4 regions of the Dictyobacter sp. Z7_2 genome follow, and region 2 is predicted to be linked to each of the others. Evidence: riboswitches for the same ligand, from Rfam matches in the RefSeq annotation. Region 2 holds a riboswitch; each other region holds the start of a gene.

Region 1 (4,355 bases), 3.9 Mb from region 2:
TGAGGCCTGCGCGTGACTCCTGGTTTTTAGAGCAGTGGAAAGAATTTGTGGCTGCGATCCGCTTTCTTTCGATACTACCAGTTCCTGGTGCCACGCAACTTTTTCGGACGGATACTGATGAGGCTGATGTAAAGATTTTTTCAGGTAGCGTGTATTTTCCTCTGGTTGGTCTGATACTGGCAGTGATTCTCTGGCTTGTGGTGCTTATTTTTGGATCGGTTGTGTCAGGATTAGTGCTGGCTGCTTTACTCGTAGTTGCTCTTGTCATATTGACTGGTGGCCTGCATCTGGATGGGTTGATGGATTGTTGCGATGGCCTCTTTGGTGGGCGTGATCGTGAGCATAAGTTGGAGATTATGCGTGATAGTCGGGTGGGAAGCTTTGGTGTACTTGGTGGCATTTGTCTTTTGCTTCTAAAGTTTGCCTTATTGGCAAGTCTTGATACTCATCAATTACCGCTGGCTTTGCTGACAATTTTACCGATTGCTCGTTGGAATATGGTATTAGCTATGTATGCATATCCAGGAGCACGCGCAAGTGGATTAGGAACATCTTTTCGACAAACGGTAACACGTAAGCGGGTTATTTGCGCTGCCATTCTGACATGGGTTATTGCTGTGTTGGCTGGACATGTTGTGGTCGGGCTGATCATTTTGGTGTGCGGGGCGCTATTGACCTGGGCGATCGGCGAATATGTTACCTCAACTCTGGGCGGCTTGACTGGAGATACTTATGGAGCCATCACAGAAATCTCTGAGGTGGTCCTCTTGCTTTTATTTACTCTGCTACGTTTCTGGCTTTAAGGGAAGATAGGAAATCGTTTGATGGATAGTGAAAAAAAACATATGGAGCAGTCTAGCATCTCGAATCTGCTGTTGGTTTTGGGAGGAGCACGGAGCGGCAAGAGCACATTTGCTGAACGTCTGGCACTAGAGAGTGGACGCTCGGTGGCTTTTATCGCCACTGCTACTGCTGGCGATGAAGATATGCGTAACCGTATCTCGCGACATCAAGCGGCGCGTCCTGCTGTCTGGTCGACGATTGAGGAGCCGTTACATCTGTCTGATGCTGTATGTAAGGCATCAGCAGTGGCAGATGTGCTGATTCTGGATTGTATGACGGTCTGGTTATCAAATTGGCTTTTTGCGCAAGGCGATGATGCTTCAAAGGATGCATCGGCTATCAGTTCACATTATTATGATGCTGTAGTAGCTGCGATTAATGATTTGCTGCAGGTTGTGGCTGCATTGGGATCAGATAAGACGTTGATTGTCGTGACAAATGAAGTCGGTTTGGGAATTGTTCCTGCCTATGCTTTGGGACGCGTATATCGAGATTTATTAGGGCTAGTCAACCAACGTCTTGCGGCCGTAGCTCCACGTGTCTATCTGATGATCGCCGGATTGGGAGTTGATATTAAGCGCTTACATGAAGAAGTAACCCTGTAACTCCTTGGCTTTTTCGTATAGTCTTTGATGGGTGAAGAGTAGTAAATACATGGGGGGATAATCACTTAAGCTCATTCCAGGTTTGACATCATTAGCTAATGATCGGTATACTATTGATTGAAACTATCTCTATATTTATTTCATCAGGTGGTTGAGACAAATAATCTCAGCAGAATAGGGAAGTCGGTGCAAATCCGACGCAGTCGCGCTACTGTAACTGGTATCATGTTTAATTTTTTGCGCTCATTATGGGCTCGCTAAAGATCCAATAAACATGTATTGCTGGAAGTCAGGAGACCTGCCTGATGAGTTGAGCTCATGATCCTTCGCGTAAAAGGAGCGAGCTATCGAGACACGCTGTGGATTATTTTATCAAGTGTCTCAGATGAGTCTCCATTTCACGCGAGGTGACTGCGGGCGTTGTCTAGAAGGATACTATTTGTATGCGCACCCATGTCATCTCTTCTCATTTTCTTTTGGCCTGTTTGATGGTCTTATTGCTCTCTTTAGCCGCTTGTGGACAAACCTCTTCCCCTTCTCCTTCGCAAGCAAAAGTTACTCCAACGCCGACAGCCGCTCTGGATGCCTATGGCACTCCAATTGTGCTGCCTAAAACTGCTCCACAGCGTATTGTGTCTTTAGCTCCCAGTGTCAGCGAGATCCTGGGCGCTCTGAACCTGCAAAGTCGCGTGGTCGGCGTCGATTCATTGACGAATTATCCTGCAACAATGGCTTCAATCAAAAAAGTCTCAGATAGCTCAGGTACTGTCAATGTGGAGAGCATAGTGGCGCTGAAGCCTGATCTGATCTTGAGCTCGGGCGGGTTGTCGGAAAAATATGATACGCAACTGACAAAATTAGGTTTGAATGTTGTGGATCTACCATCACCAAACGTTTCGCAGACCTTAGATCAGATCTTGCTGGTCGGTCGTTTGACATATACGCAAGCAGCTGCTCAAGCATTGGTGAAACAGATGCAGCAACAAATTGCGCAGATTCAAACCGATGTAAAGGGAACATCTTCACCAAAAGTATTGCTGGAAATTGATGATAGTACACCAGGGAAGCCATATGTTTTTGGTGGAGGCTCTTTTGGCGATGAAATGTTGCAATATGTGAATGGTACTAATATCTTCCATACCAATACTTCCAATGGTGGGTATCCACAGGTCTCTGATGAGGCAGTGATTGCGGCGAATCCACAATATATTGTGCTCACTGAAGATCCTCTCTATGGGGGACAGGCTTCCGCTGTCTATAAACGCGCAAATTGGAGTGGGATTGCAGCTGTGAAGTCTCGTCAGGTCTATCATATTAATTCTGATATCATGCAGCGGCCTGGACCTCGTATCGTTGAGGGTATCCGTTGTCTGGCTCAGGTGCTTCATCCCGCGCAGTTTTCTGATGCTTTGCCTGCTTACTGTTCGGCCAGTGTCTAGCACCTGGATAAGTAGAAAGAGCATCTATTGATGTATAGAGACGAGCAGGGTGGGCGTGGATATAAGCTGGTAGGATCGATGATCGCTGTTCTGGTTGCGTTTGGTTTGGATACACTTGGTGAGCCACCAGTCTCCTGGCATCCTGTTGTATGGTATGGCAGGTTGATCAGTCGCTTGGAGCGGTCTGCCCCACGTGATCATCATGCTCAGCTCATATATGGAGGCGTAATGCCTCTTCTGGCATCGGGAATTGTCCTTTCTGTGGCTCTCCTCTTTCAAAGAATGGTGTGCTGGTGTATAGATCGCTTGAAGCTGCGCCTGCGAACACCTGTTGGTACGTTGCTGTATGGTGTCCTACTAGGCACAGCTCTCAAGCCGTTTTTCGCTTTACATATGTTGGCCGATGCTGGTAAAGCTGTGCGCCTGGCGTTAGCGTCTGATGATCTCCCGAGAGCACGCGATGCTTTGATGAGTCTCGTCAGTCGCGATCGCTCGCAGCTTTCTTCCGAGTTAGTTGCGGCTGCCGCTGTGGAGTCATTGGCTGAGAATATGAGCGATTCAGTTGTGGCTCCGCTTTTTTACTATACCTGTCTGGGCCTACCTGGCGCAGCACTCTACCGTTTGATAAATACGTTTGACTCCATGATTGGCTATCATGGGAAATACGAATACCTGGGTAAGGTATCAGCTCGTTTAGATGATTTGCTGAACATTATCCCGGCACGTTTGACGGCTTTGATGATCATCGCGTGTGCTCCCATCTATGGAGGAACGTGGAGGAGAAGCTGGCGGATCTGGCGGCGTGATGCGCGTAAAACGGAAAGCCCTAATGCAGGTCAGCCAATGTCAGCTGCCGCTGGAGCATTGGGCCTACAACTGGAAAAGGTTGATCACTATCAACTTGGTGATCATGAGCGCCCAGCCACGTCTGACGATATTGGACGTGCTGAGAATATGGTCTGGTGCGTTGGATGCCTTACGCTGCTCTTGACGCTGTTGTGTAGATACCTGTTTGGGTTCGGAAGGCGGTTGTCATGAGCGATTCTTCACAGGTATCTGAGCGAGCTGTACATGGCGCTTTGGATTATGGCGAATTAAGGCGCCTGGGCATACATCCCGACAAAATACTGGATTTTAGTGTCAATTCAAATCCCTATGGACCATCTCCTCGCGTACGTGCAGCGATTGCCAATGTAGTCGTTGAACGTTATCCAGATCGCGAATGCTGGCAACTGCGTCAGGCCATTTTGAAATATGAATTGGATGGCAGTCAACTTGCTTTGTCTTCTTTAATTTGTGGCAATGGTACGAACGAGCTGATCTGGACAATTGCCCGATCTTATCTCAAAGTGGGTGATAGAACGCTGATTGTTGGTCCTACATTTGGTGAGTATGAGGTAGCTGCTCGCATGGTAGGCGCTCAGGTATTAGAAGTCCGAGCCAGGATAGAGCAGAACTTCCAGCTCGA
Region 2 (4,355 bases):
ATCATTACATAGAAACGGTCTGGCGTTACAAGCTCTCCTGGGATTTTTCTTTCTATAAACATCAATGACCGCATCGCCTCCCCTTCACGCTTGCCAGAATGACACGTTTGTGGCGTAGTATAATTGGCAGTGATGTCGCTGTTTGCCATAAATTAAGAGGTTGCTATGAAAATTGTGATACCTGACGATTATCAAGATGCGGTGCGCCACCTGGATAGCTTTTCAAAGCTCGCAGATGAGCAAGTGGTGATTTATAACGATACTGTGCAGGATACCGATACGCTGGTAGAGCGCTTTCGGGATGCGGATGCGCTGGTTCTGATCCGCGAGCGTACCAGGATTACTGAGGAGTTGCTGGCTCGCCTGCCTGATCTGAAGGTGATCAGCCAGACAGGAATGGGCGTTGCTCATATCGACGTCGCCGCCTGTACGCGTCATGGAGTCGCGATCACGGTGGGAGCAGGAGCCTCCGGCTCGACCGCAGAACTGACCTGGGGCTTAGTCCTGGCGGCGCTGCGCCACATTCCGCAGGAGGTCGAACGGATGAAGGCGGGTCGCTGGCAGGGCTCGCTGGGAGTCGCTTTGCGCGGGCGCACGTTAGGTATCTTTGGCTACGGGCGCATTGGGACGCTGGTAGCTGGCTATGGACGCGCTTTTGCGATGAATGTCCTGGTCTGGGGACGCGAGGGTTCGCTTGATCGCGCTCGTGCCGATGGCTTTACCGCAGCTCGTAGCAAGCAAGAGCTTTTTCAGGAGTCTGACGTGCTCTGTCTGCATATAAAAATGAGCGAAGAGACGCGGAACTTGATCACAGAAGCAGATTTGGCTCAGATGAAGCCGACTTCATTGTTGGTGAACACGAGCCGCGCTGGCTTGATTGTCCCTGGAGCGCTCGAAGCCGCGCTCCGAGCCGGTCGTCCGGGCTTCGCGGCCGTCGATGTCTATGAAACGGAGCCCGTTGTTGACCATCCCTTGCTCCACATGGACAATGTGCTCTGTACGCCACATCTGGGCTATGTCGAGCAAGACAACTATGAACTTTATTTCGGCGCAGCTTTCGATCTCGTATTAGCCTTTAAAGCCGGCAAACCGGAGCAGATCATTAATCCCCAGGCACTTGAGCGTTAGCCAAAAAAAGCAGATAGTGTGCAAGTGAATTGATACTACCTTGACACGAGCATAGGTTCTCAGTATCCTTAATAGTGAATGCATTCATTTACTTGCACTAGGTGGCTTTTTTGAAAAGAAAAGCAGAATAGGGAAGCCGGTGTGAATCCGGCGCAGTCGCGCTACTGTAACTGGCAAGGAAACTCTTCGCCTCCACCATCAGGAGGAGATTAGAGCCACTGTTCTCAGTGAGAATGGGAAGGCGAGAAGGGGAGTACGGCGGCCAGAAGTCAGGAGACCTGCCTGGTGAGGAAATAGCTCACGATCCTTCGCGTTAAAGGAACGAGATGCACCCGAGAGGAGTATGCTATCGCTCTCTCTTCGGCATGCCCTTTTGCTGTCCACACGCGCATACTCTCTGAGCAAACCCTCCCACTCCTCTTTCTTCATCTTGTGTCCTATTGCCGTAATGCGTGTGCTTATTAATATCCTTCATGAGCTATTTTTCACAGAAAGAGGAGTACTATGTCTAAAACTTACGAACCATCCCTCGAACTTGCCCATCCAATCAGAGACTGGGCGATTCTCGGCGGCACGCTAGGATTAGGCCTGCTGGCTTTATATCTGGTCGGTTTCGATCAGGGATTTCTGCTCTCGTTTTTTCAGGGCAACGCGGCCTATCAGGTAAACATGATTCATGAGCTTATTCATGATAGTCGGCATGTTGCAGCGTTTCCCTGTCACTAGAGGAGCCAGTATCCTATGCATCAGAGACCTTCACCCACGGCCATTGTTGCCCTGACCTTGTTGTCTGGCGTCATCGCTGGATTACTTGCTGCTTGCTTCCATTATTTTGCGACCGAGCCGGTATTGCAGCAAGCCATCAACCTGGAAACGGCGCATAAGATCGCGCTTGGTCAACTTGATCCAGAAGTATTCACGCGCCCGGAGCAACGCGCAGGACTATTTCTGGGCTATATCCTGTATGGTATCGGCTGGGGATCGTTCTTTGGGATCATCTGCTGGTTTGCGTTTGGACAGGAACGTCTGAGCGGAGCCAAAAAAGTATCCTGGAAATGGTTCTTCACCTTGCTCTTTATTTGTTATTGGACATTTTGTTTGTTTCCTCAACTCAAGTATCCAGCGAACCCGCCAGGAGTGGGGGATGCAACCACCATCGATGTCCGGCAAACCCTGTATCTTGCAGGGATTGCTTTATCTATCATCGGGACTGCCCTGGCATTCTTGTTGTATCGCTCTCTACAGAGGCGTGAAGAGCGAGGAGATATCTCCAGACGCACCCGCTTGCTGATCGTTCTTCTGGCCTATGGGATCTATGCAGTCATCTTTATGCTGGCTATGCCGGTCTACCCGATTACTGTCTCGATCTCCATGGGACTCGTTATGACGTTTCGCGTGCTCTCGGCGTTGGGAGTCGCTCTCTTCTGGTTTTTGCTGGGCGGACTTTTGTTGCTTTTCTGGCGGCGTAGAGTACAGCATCTGGCACAATAAACCTTTAAGTAGCGGCCGGCCGGACACAAGCATATGGCTCCACTGAAGAGACCACGGCGCTACTACACTGTCAAGGATCATCGTACCAATGGAGCATTGGAGACAGGCATCCCAATGGGGTGAGACGCTCACCGACGTAGCGGCACGGCGGAGCCGTGCCGTCTGTGACTCGTACGACTACGCTCCACATGGGGTTCCATCGAGATAACCTCCCCACGGTGGGACGTTTTCGTGCGTCCAGTGACAGCACGGCGGAGCCGCGCCGCTACGTCGGCTGGCCTGGACGCCTGGTTCAAGGGGTTTATCCGTCGTAGCTAAGCCGACGCTGCTCGTCGGGTGTGCTACTTAAAACGGCGCAGGCGCAGCGAGTTGGTGATGACAGTCACTGATGAGAGTGCCATGGCGGCGGCAGCGAAGATCGGTGCCTGTGCCTTCAGGAACGGGATGAGCGGCGAGAGGATGGCGACCGGTATCAAGATGACGTTATAGGCGAAGGCCCAGAAGAGGTTTTGCTTGATGATCCGCATCGTCGCTCTAGAGAGCGCTAAGGCGGTGGCGATGCTCTTCAGGTTGCCTTTGACTAACGTGATGTCGGCTGCCTCGATAGCGATATCGGTACCGGTGCCCATCGCGATCCCCGCATCGGCCTGTACCAGAGCAACGGCATCGTTGATACCATCTCCGGCGAACGCGACCACAATCCCCTGCTCCTGCAAGCGCTTGATCTGTTGGCTTTTATCCTCTGGACGCACTTCGGATAGGATGTGCTCGGGGGCGATATTGACCTGTTGCGCGATGGCTGCGGCGGTATGTCGATTATCGCCAGTAATCATCCAGACCTGTATGCCCTGCTCCTGGAGGTGCTTGATCGCTTCGGCCGAGCCTACCTTAATGGTATCTGCGACCGCGACAACGGCCACGGCGATGCCATCGATGGCGGCCAGCATGGTTGTCTTCCCTTCGCGCTCGAACGCTTGCATGGACTCTTCGAGGGACGTGAACGAGATGGCTCTTTCGCTGAGCAGCAGACGTGTCCCGACCAGGACTTGATGTCCCTGGATGGTTGCTTCGACGCCGCGTCCTACCAATGCTGTAAAGTGTTGGGGTGTGGCATTCAATGCCAGGCCGCGAGCCTTTGCTCCCTCAACGATCGCGCTGGCCAGCGGATGCTCAGAGCCCAGCTCTGCCTCGGCGATCAAGGGGAGTACATCGTCGATCTGACGCTCTGGCAGCACAGCGATATCTGTCAGCGCGGGCTTGCCGGCTGTGATGGTCCCTGTCTTGTCGAGCAGGACGGCGCGTACGGCCTGGATGCGTTCCAGACTTTCTCCTCCTTTGATCAGGATACCTTTTTCTGCTCCTTTGCCGGTGCCAACCATGATGGCTGTTGGAGTTGCCAGTCCAAGTGCGCACGGACAGGCGACGATGAGGACGGCTATTGCGGCGACCAGGGCAGTAATCCAGGGATTGCTGCTGGCCATCTGAGACATGTCAGACATATGGGCCGTCTGCACGCCTGTGACGAGGTTGCCAATCAGTGCCCAGGCAATAAAGGTGAGGGCGGCGATGACTAAAACGGCAGGAACAAAGATGCCTGCGATCTTGTCCGCGAGGCGCTGGATGGGAGCTTTTGATCCTTGAGCCTGTTCGACCATGCGGATGATGTTGGAGAGTACCGTATCCGCGCCGACTCTGGTGGCACGCATATGCAGCAGTCCATGCTGATTAATGGTGGC
Region 3 (4,355 bases), 260 kb from region 2:
CGCAATATAAAGATGGGAGTCCTCTGGAAGATGAGGCAATTTTGTCTCTGATCATGGGGCTGATGTTCGCTGGACACGAAACGACAGCCGGTCAGGCCACCTGGACCATTATCAAGCTCCTCCAGACGCCCGAGTATTTCAATCTGGTCCAACAGGAGCTCGCCGATCAGCTCGCCCAGGATCAACCAATGAATGCAAAAACGCTCAGCGCACTCAAGCACATCTTCTGGGCAGTCCAGGAAACCACACGCATGTATCCATCGGCCAACATGCTCATGCGTAGAGCAGAGGAAGAGGTGGAAATTGGAGAGTATCGCATTCCGAAAGATTGGAATCTGATCGTTTCGGCAAAAGTGGCTCAGAGACTCCCGGAGATCTTCTCCGAGCCCGACACCTATGATCCTCTGCGCTTCGCTCCCGGAAGAGAAGAGGATCACAAGCATCGTTTCTCGATCATCGGCTTCGGCGGCGCAACGCATAAGTGTGCCGGCATGAACTTTGCCAACAATGAGATGATGATGATTACCGCTCTGCTTCTGCAACAATTCGATCTGACGTTGATCACCAAAGATCCACAGGTTGATAGCACGATGGGCGCAAATCGACCGACAAAAACGTTCGTCCGTTATACGCGCAAAACCACAAACAGCGAACAGTCAACCAGTCATTCTACCGAGACCGGAACGTGCCCATATCACGCAGGCCATCCAATGCCTTCAACCAGCGCGGACGCATGCCCGGTGGTGACCGCAGAAACAGATCAGGCAGGAAATACCGGTAAAGCAGTTTAACGTTCATTTCTTTATCGCTCTGATCCACCGACAAATGACCATTTATTGTGAGGATAGGTATGTATAAAATTATACTCTTATGGGTACGTACCTATCTCACAATAAATGTCATATCTGATTACTGCAATTCAGCTTCTCAGAGGACCTTCTCAAGCAAATCTTTGTCAGCTGGCGTTCTCGCTGCTGGTCATCTCGTCAATCCATTGCTCAGTCCTTTCCTGCCATTCTCATCTCCCTGGAAAGATTTGCAGAATCCTCCAACCATTCGCGACAATCATTCTATCACCCAGGGCTTTGGCACATCTATACTATCCTCAGACAGGACTCTTACCGCTTTATCTTTGTAGAGAAACCAGACTTCTCTTCAAGCGCAGAGCCGGTAGCAAACCTGCATGATACACAGTCAATGAGCGAAAGGAGAAGGATACATGTCAGGTATTCCATCAATTAGTCTCAATAACGGGGTTACAATGCCCCTCCTGGGGTTTGGCGTCTTCCAGATGCACGACGCAGAGGAATGCGAACGCAGCGTGTACGATGCTATTCGCGCCGGCTACCGCCTGATTGATACGGCAGCATCCTATGGGAATGAAGAGGCCGTTGGCAAAGCTATCAAGCGAAGCGGTGTGCCAAGGGAAGAACTATTCATCACTACCAAGCTTTGGATTCAGGATGCCGGGGACGAACGCACCGGGCCAGCGTTTGAACGATCATTACAGCGCTTGCAACTGGAGTATCTGGATCTCTACCTGATTCACCAGCCCTTTGGGGATGTGTATGGCGCATGGCGTACAATGGAAAAATTGTACCAGCAAGGTCAGATACGCGCCATCGGAGTCAGTAATTTCCCCCCTGACCGGGTCATGGATCTGATGGTCCATCATCAGATCGTTCCTGCCGTTAATCAAGTGGAAACCCATCCGTTCCATCAACAACTCGAGACGCAGCAATTCTTGCAGGACAACCAGATTCAGATCGAATCCTGGGGACCATTTGCGGAAGGCAGAAACCACATTTTTGAGAATGAGGTGCTGCGTTCTATCGCAAGCACGCACCAGAAAACCGTGGGGCAAGTCATTCTGCGCTGGTTGACCCAGAGAGGAGTCGTGGCGATTCCCAAATCCGTCCGTAAGGAACGGATCGTGGAAAACTTCAACATCTTCGATTTTGATCTCAGCCCGGATGATATGACGGCGATCAGGACACTGGACACCAAAACGAGCAGTTTTTTTGACCACCGTGATCCTAACATCGTGAAGACGCTTAGCCAGACACCACGTACGACCTGAGAAAATGCGGGAAGTCCACAAAAGGGAAATACCTCGGCGACAAACCTATACACCAGACAGCTTGACGGCAAACACAACATATGGTAGAGTAGCGTCAGTAACTACTATATGTTGTGTCCTTTACAATAAAAAAGAGAAACTCATAGGGTCACGTGATCGTAACGTGACGTCCATATTGGGGAAAGTCCGGTGAGAGTCCGGCGCTGTCGCGCAACGGTAAGGCAAGATTGTCAAGCCCGAATGCCCACCTATGAGCTTATGGATACCTCCCTTCGCGTGCAAAGGGGATGAACCGCGTGAGTGTGCTGTGCTCTGGAGCGTTTATGCTCGGTCAGCCAGAACATATCTCATCAGCTTGTGATTCCAGCCTGTTCCTGTGAAGGGAGACAGGCTTTTTTGTTTTTATTTTTTGATGAGGTATATGCTATGTCCTTTTCAACCCGTCAGGCGGAAACGTCAACCGTGACTGTGGCCCAGGATGCACCTGGAGATCAGAGCTTCGATTGGCAGGCGGTTCTTATCGATATCTGTCAGGATAGCGTTCATCCAATAGATCATCCACGCCTGCTGGCCGCGGTGCAGTCCAATATGTATGCAAGCCTCTCGGTTTCGGAGTGCTGGCAGACGATGACGATGGCCGCTCGCGCATTAATTGAAGTTGATCCAGGCTACTCCTATGCAGCCGCCAGAATACTCCTGCTCTCTCTCTATCAGGAAGCGCAGGGGAATGCTCAGCAGCCACAGATCCAACTGGCTGATGCCTCCAGCATCTACACAGACTATTTCGCGCTCTATGTACGCCGTGGCATCGAGGCGGGACAACTAGATCCACGTTTCTTTGAATTTGATCTCGCCCGACTGGCACAGGCCATCCATCCAGAGCGCGACCTGCTCTTCAACTATCCAGGGCTGCAAACGCTCTACGATCGTTATCTGCTGCAACACGAGTCGCAGCGCTTCGAGCTCCCCCAGTTACTCTGGATGCGCATTGCGATGGGGCTTTCTCTGCAAGAGGCCCATAAAGAGGAGCGCGTGATCGAGTTCTATGAGGTTATCTCGCAGCTCAATTTCACGCCTGCGACGCCCACACTCTTCAACGCCGGCACCAACCATCCACAGCTCTCATCGTGTTATCTGACGACCGTCTCCGACGATCTCGGACACATCTTCAAATGCGTCCAGGACAACGCACTGCTCTCCAAATGGGCCGGCGGCCTGGGCAATGATTGGACACGCGTACGGGCACTGGGATCACATATCAAAGGCACCAACGGCAGCAGCCAGGGGATCATTCCCTTCCTCAAGGTCGTCAACGACACAGCGGTGGCCGTGAACCAGGGAGGCAAGCGCAAAGGAGCCGTCTGCGCCTACGTGGAGAACTGGCATCTGGACATCGAGGATTTCCTGGATCTACGTCGTAACACAGGCGACGAGCGCCGGCGTACGCACGATATGCATACCGCCTGCTGGATCTCCGACGAGTTTATGCGCCGTGTCCAGGCGGGAGAGCTATGGACGCTCTTCAGTCCCGACGAGGTCGAGGATCTGCACGATCTCTATGGACAAGCATTCGCTCGGCGTTATCGCGAGTATGAGCAGCTGGCCGATGAGGGCAAGCTCAAGCAATTCAGACGGCTCCCCGCGCTGGATCTCTGGCGCAAGATGCTGACACGCCTCTTTGAAACAGGACATCCATGGATCACCTGGAAAGATCCCTCCAACGTCCGCTCGTCGCAGGATCACGCCGGAGTTATCCATAGCAGCAACCTGTGCACCGAGATCCTGCTGAACACCTCGGCCGACGAGACTGCGGTCTGCAATCTCGGCTCCATCAATCTGGCCGCGCACCTCGCCAACGGACAGCTCGATCATGAGAAGCTCCAGAAGACCATCAAGACCGCCATCCGCATGCTCGACAACGTCATCGACCTGAACTATTATCCGACCAGAGAAGCGCAGCAGGCCAACCTGCGTCATCGACCGATCGGCCTCGGCTTGATGGGCTTCCAGGACGCTCTCTTTCAGTTGGGCTTGGATTATGCCAGTCAGCAAGCCGTCGAGTTCGCCGATCAGAGCATGGAAGCCATCTCCTACTACGCCATTCGCGCCTCGGCGGATCTGGCCGAGCAGCGTGGTAGCTATGACAGCTATCAGGGCTCCAAGTGGCAGCGCGGCATCCTGCCGATCGACAGCATCGAGCTCCTTGAAGCCGAGCGCGGCGTGCCCGTCGAGATGGATCGCTCAATGACATTTGACTGGCAACCTGTCCGTGACG
Region 4 (4,355 bases), on a different contig from region 2:
TTGGATTTTCGGCGCAGATTTGCCAGGCGCAGAGCCTGTCCGATCACGCGCTGGACGCGTTCGGTATCGGCGCGATAGCGCGTCACCCGTGATAGAGGGAGTGCCGCTTTTTGTCCACGCTGTTTGGCGATAGGAAGCTCCTCTTCAATGGCCTCTTTAAAGGAGACCGGAACCGTTATAATGCGACCATCAAATTCGGGCAAGGCCACATTCATCGCGGTATCCAGAGGAGTCATGCCACGCGACGAGATCTCCCACTGTCCACGGCTATTGCTGGCGGCGATGGCCTGGAGCACTGGCACGTTGAGCGTGGAGAAGCTTGATGCGTCCCAATTGGTATGATCGTCTCCGGTGGTCTGCCCCAGAGAGAAACTCATCGTCGTGATAACGGCATCTACCTGCGTTGTATGATCCTGATCGACAAAATAGGTCAGGGCCAGCGGAAATGACGTATCGGCATGAGCCGTCTCTTTGAGCGAGTTGGTAAAGACCGGGAGGGCATTCGCGCCAGCGGCCTCGATCTCCTGGACCATCGTGTCGACGAACTCGGTGTTGCCAGAGAGATAGTGCGCCCGATAAAAGAGGATACCAATCGTGGGACGTTGTGGCTGACGCCTGGCGTGGAGCTTCTCCGGCGTCACATCCTGCCAGCCCGGATAATAGACGCCATGGCCGGGCTGCGGCAACGGTGGGTGAAAGCCAAAGCCGGTAGTGAGTAGATGGTCGCAGAGAAAGTTCAGGCAGTTCTCATAGTTGACGGCTCCGCCAGATTGGAGATAGGCCAGCACTTCGTGAGCGACAGGTACGCCAACCGTCGAAGTCGCCATCAGCTCGGGATCAAGTGTCTCGGTGCCAGGCAGGCAGACAAGCCATTTCTCCTCTTTTTGCGCCCAATCCATCAAGCGCTCCATGCCATAGGCGAAGCTGGAGCGACCTCCCAGCAGGCGCACGATCACGATCTCCACCTGTGGCAGCATAAAATGCAGGAAGGTATCAACGTCCTCCTGCGTTTGTAGCGCTGCCGGATTGGCGATCCGTATCTCTGGATACTCCTCGGGGAGTTGAGCTGTGACTGTGCGCAGGGTGAGCAGATCAGTATCGGCGTGCGAGAGAAAGAGGATCGCTGGTCGAGCGTCCTGTGTGGATGCGGTAGCTGCGGTTGGTAGGCGCTGCTGTGTCTGTTCCGAGCTTTGTTGATGACCATCCCAGGTAAAGGCCGTGAATGTGTAGGCGACCAGCTCTGGTGGAGGGGGGAGATATGAATTGAGTTCCAGCATCTGGTCGATATAATCGTAGATTGCTACTACTTGCGCCTCGCTATTGATCGAGTGAAACCAGATGTGATGTGCGTCGAAGATCAACAGTGCGACGTTAGCGAGCGGACAGGGACCGAGGCAGCCGCTATTGGTCATGTGGACTTTGTTACGAAGCTTGCGCCTCTCCCACTCGTTATGATAGAGATCCCGGGGCACCGGAGCGTATTTCCGACTGGTATCTCCGCAGCAGCAGCCGGTGACGCAGACGAAGAGATGACCCTGCTTACGTACAACGTTAACAAGTTTGCCATCGGGGCGATGCACAATATTGCGCGGCAAGACGTACCTCCTGAGATAAAGAAAGATCGACAAGTCTTCAATCCGCGTTTATACCAGGTGTACGATCTGTATCGATGGGTGTAGGCTGGTCTGGTATCCTTTTACGCGAAGGTTCCTGGCCCAACAAGGATCATGAGCGACCTGACTTTACACTCTCTGGAGCATATTTACAGTTGCGCGACAGTGCCGGATTTCCACCGGGCTTCCCTCATGTATCCCTGACAGTATATATTATGTTTAATCCTATGGAATTACGCGCAAAAAGTCAAGTCCGGTTTTGCCTTGATAATGTATCCTTGTGGCAAAGTCGGATGGTTTTGTACGAACGTATCAAAAAGTGACCTACTATTGTCTGCTGGCTCTCTGCCGCGCAACAGCTTCCAGGAGCTTGAGTTCCTTGCGCAGCACACCTGGCATGCCCATTGGAACGAGAATACGTTCGACAAAGCCTTTGAGGCCGGGGCTGGCATCCATCATCACAGCAATCTCGACGCGCGACTTCTGTCCATCTTCCAGAGGAGTCACAGTAAAAAGATTGCTCTCTTTCTGCGCGGCGTCAATCTCATCTTCCCGCAACACCCTGCCTGGCTCTGGCTCACTTACGAGATGATGAAAGGATTGTTCTACGCCAAAAAGGCGCGATTTGAAACGGATAATCGTCCCCGCACCATAACCGCCCTGCTCAACCTGCAAATCATAGATATTTCCTGGCGGGATAATGTTGGGATGTCCTTGATGATAGTCCGCGATCGTCGCGTAAACATCTTCTGGTTGTGCGTGAAGTACTGCTTCCGTTTTAACTGTGATCTGTCCCATCATTTTTCCTCTTTGCTCTGCCTCGCGAAAAAGGTTCTCACTACATCCGAGGAGAAGTGTTCTCATATTATATAACTTCAAGTCATATATCTATTAAGAGTATAGCACCGAAAAATCTTTATGACAAGAGAACGCAGGTCTTCTTCGCATATAATAGTGGAAAAAATGGCCTTAAGAGGTCGAGCGAAGCAAAGACCTCGTAGCGTCGGACGCTTGCGTACGATGTCCCACTCCACGTATGATCAGGCAGGCCAGCGTGGTGCGCCGAGATCCTGCTGGCTCGTACGAGTTACGAAAACGAGTCGATTCTTGTGGTCGTTTGGGATTCGGGAAATGTTCGTGCGAACCAGTCGGTGACATTCTGATGTTCGACATTGTCGAGACGCAAAAAAAGCATGTGGCTCTCGTTGGCTATCTCTCTGGCGTCGTCCCAATTGTTTTGCCTGGCAGCTACCTGTGCCAGACCAAAGAGTGCATGTGCTATCAGCTCGGGGGCTTTTAACTGCCTTGCGCCTGCAAGCATGAGCTCAAATTGTTTTTTTGCCTCTTCAATCCGTGTTTGTGATAGAAAAAAGCGGCCATACTCACCTTGTCCTTCGGTGATGAGCCAGGTATTTTGTATCTCATGAGCCAGGCTCAGGCTTTTGTCCAGGTAGGCTTGTGCTTGTTGTGGTTGCTCAAGTAAGCGATAGATGATGCCTAGATTTTGGGTGACGGAGCAGATGCGCGCGCGGTCGTGTATACGCTGAGCAATAGCGAGACTTTCCAATGATAATGTCAGGGCCTGCTCATATTGATGTTGATGGATGGCGAGCATGCCGATATTCATGAGGAGAGCACTTTGACGAAACTGTTGCTGGCTTTGTTTGGCGTATGCCAGACCCTGTTGATAATATGAGTCTGCTTGCTCATAATAACCACGACGTAGCATCTGTAGCCCTAAATCCTGTAAAAAAGCGCTTGCCATACCCCAATCCTGGGTGCGTTGTGTGATCGCAACGCCCTCCTTATAAAAGTTTTCTGCCTGTTGATAGTGACCAAGGTCATCGTGAATCTGACCTTGATGCAGCAGGGCAATACTCAGGATGTTTTCGTTGTGTGAATGTCTGGCGATGGTTGTTCCTTGTTCCAGATAAGCCAGTCCCTGTACATTATCGTTGAGATCGCTCACGACATGCCCCAGGCGCACCAGGAAAGAAGCTTCGAGCGGATGCTGTGCACGCGAAGCCATTGCAAGTCCCTGTTCAAAGGCGTGTCTGGCTTCAGGAAATTGATTGTATTGCTCGGCCTGGACTCCAAGGTAGTGCCAGATGGGTATGAGAGGAGCCTGCTCCTCCAGCGTCCTGGGCGGCTGATCGACGTAGAGTATCGCATGCGCGTGCGGCAGGTATCGATCATCGATATCGATCCTGAAGGTATATTGCAACGCAGAGACGCTAGCAGCCACCGCCCAGGCTGCTCGTGCGGCCCAGAGCGCTCGCGTGGGCTCGTCCATTGTGGCTTTGAGGATTACCTGGACAAGGCGATGGATTGAGAGGGTCGCTTGTTGTGGTTGTCGATGTAGCAGGGACGACTGTAAGGCTTCGCCAAGCGCTCGATTGAAGCGATAGATATCGGTGGTAGTTTTTTCGAGGACGGAGCCCAGAAAGGAGGCTCCATGGGTAAAGAGATCCTCTGGAATCGCCTCGGAAGCCAGAAAAGCGCAGATGCGCAGGATATCCGCAGCCTCTGGATTGGCCTCCATTAATTTCTGGAATGAGAACAGGATCGTGGTGGCGACCGAGTGTGGATGATTCATCATTTCCGAGCGATCATTGAGCAGTTGTAACTGGTGGTTCTGGTACATCGAAATATAATCGGAGATGCGGCAGCGTGTGATCTCGATATAGGCTCCAGCTTGATCGAGTGCCAGTGGTAATCCTCCCATCATCGTAACCAGCGTCC

Evidence for each region. A riboswitch is a leader RNA that binds a small molecule or an ion and turns the genes downstream of it on or off. The one in region 2 is predicted to bind cobalamin.
Region 1: it holds a riboswitch for cobalamin, as region 2 does, so the genes downstream of both, AC27N8_RS15745 (ABC transporter substrate-binding protein) here and AC27N8_RS32175 (CbtB domain-containing protein) in region 2, are expected to answer to the same signal.
Region 3: it holds a riboswitch for cobalamin, as region 2 does, so the genes downstream of both, AC27N8_RS33245 (ribonucleoside-diphosphate reductase subunit alpha) here and AC27N8_RS32175 (CbtB domain-containing protein) in region 2, are expected to answer to the same signal.
Region 4: it holds a riboswitch for cobalamin, as region 2 does, so the genes downstream of both, cobN (cobaltochelatase subunit CobN) here and AC27N8_RS32175 (CbtB domain-containing protein) in region 2, are expected to answer to the same signal.

The regions. Positions count from the first base shown of each region.
Region 1 covers NZ_BAAJPE010000002.1:553,205-557,559, reverse strand. The annotation lists gene cobS (adenosylcobinamide-GDP ribazoletransferase) at 1-803, shown strand, start outside; gene cobU (bifunctional adenosylcobinamide kinase/adenosylcobinamide-phosphate guanylyltransferase) at 825-1,448, shown strand; cobalamin riboswitch at 1,577-1,768, shown strand; gene AC27N8_RS15745 (ABC transporter substrate-binding protein) at 1,892-2,887, shown strand; gene cbiB (adenosylcobinamide-phosphate synthase CbiB) at 2,918-3,925, shown strand; gene AC27N8_RS15735 (pyridoxal phosphate-dependent aminotransferase) at 3,922-4,355, shown strand, end outside.
Region 2 covers NZ_BAAJPE010000002.1:4,486,092-4,490,446, forward strand. The annotation lists gene AC27N8_RS32170 (D-2-hydroxyacid dehydrogenase family protein) at 166-1,128, shown strand; cobalamin riboswitch at 1,211-1,428, shown strand; gene AC27N8_RS32175 (CbtB domain-containing protein) at 1,633-1,854, shown strand; gene AC27N8_RS32180 (CbtA family protein) at 1,870-2,619, shown strand; gene AC27N8_RS32185 (hypothetical protein) at 2,784-2,933, shown strand; gene AC27N8_RS32190 (heavy metal translocating P-type ATPase) at 2,961-4,355, opposite strand, start outside.
Region 3 covers NZ_BAAJPE010000002.1:4,746,683-4,751,037, reverse strand. The annotation lists gene AC27N8_RS33255 (cytochrome P450) at 1-791, shown strand, start outside; gene AC27N8_RS33250 (aldo/keto reductase) at 1,220-2,080, shown strand; cobalamin riboswitch at 2,208-2,346, shown strand; gene AC27N8_RS33245 (ribonucleoside-diphosphate reductase subunit alpha) at 2,507-4,355, shown strand, end outside.
Region 4 covers NZ_BAAJPE010000001.1:1,328,975-1,333,329, reverse strand. The annotation lists gene cobN (cobaltochelatase subunit CobN) at 1-1,595, opposite strand, end outside; adenosylcobalamin (AdoCbl) riboswitch at 1,681-1,829, opposite strand; gene AC27N8_RS05100 (SRPBCC family protein) at 1,941-2,414, opposite strand; gene AC27N8_RS05095 (tetratricopeptide repeat protein) at 2,701-4,355, opposite strand, start outside.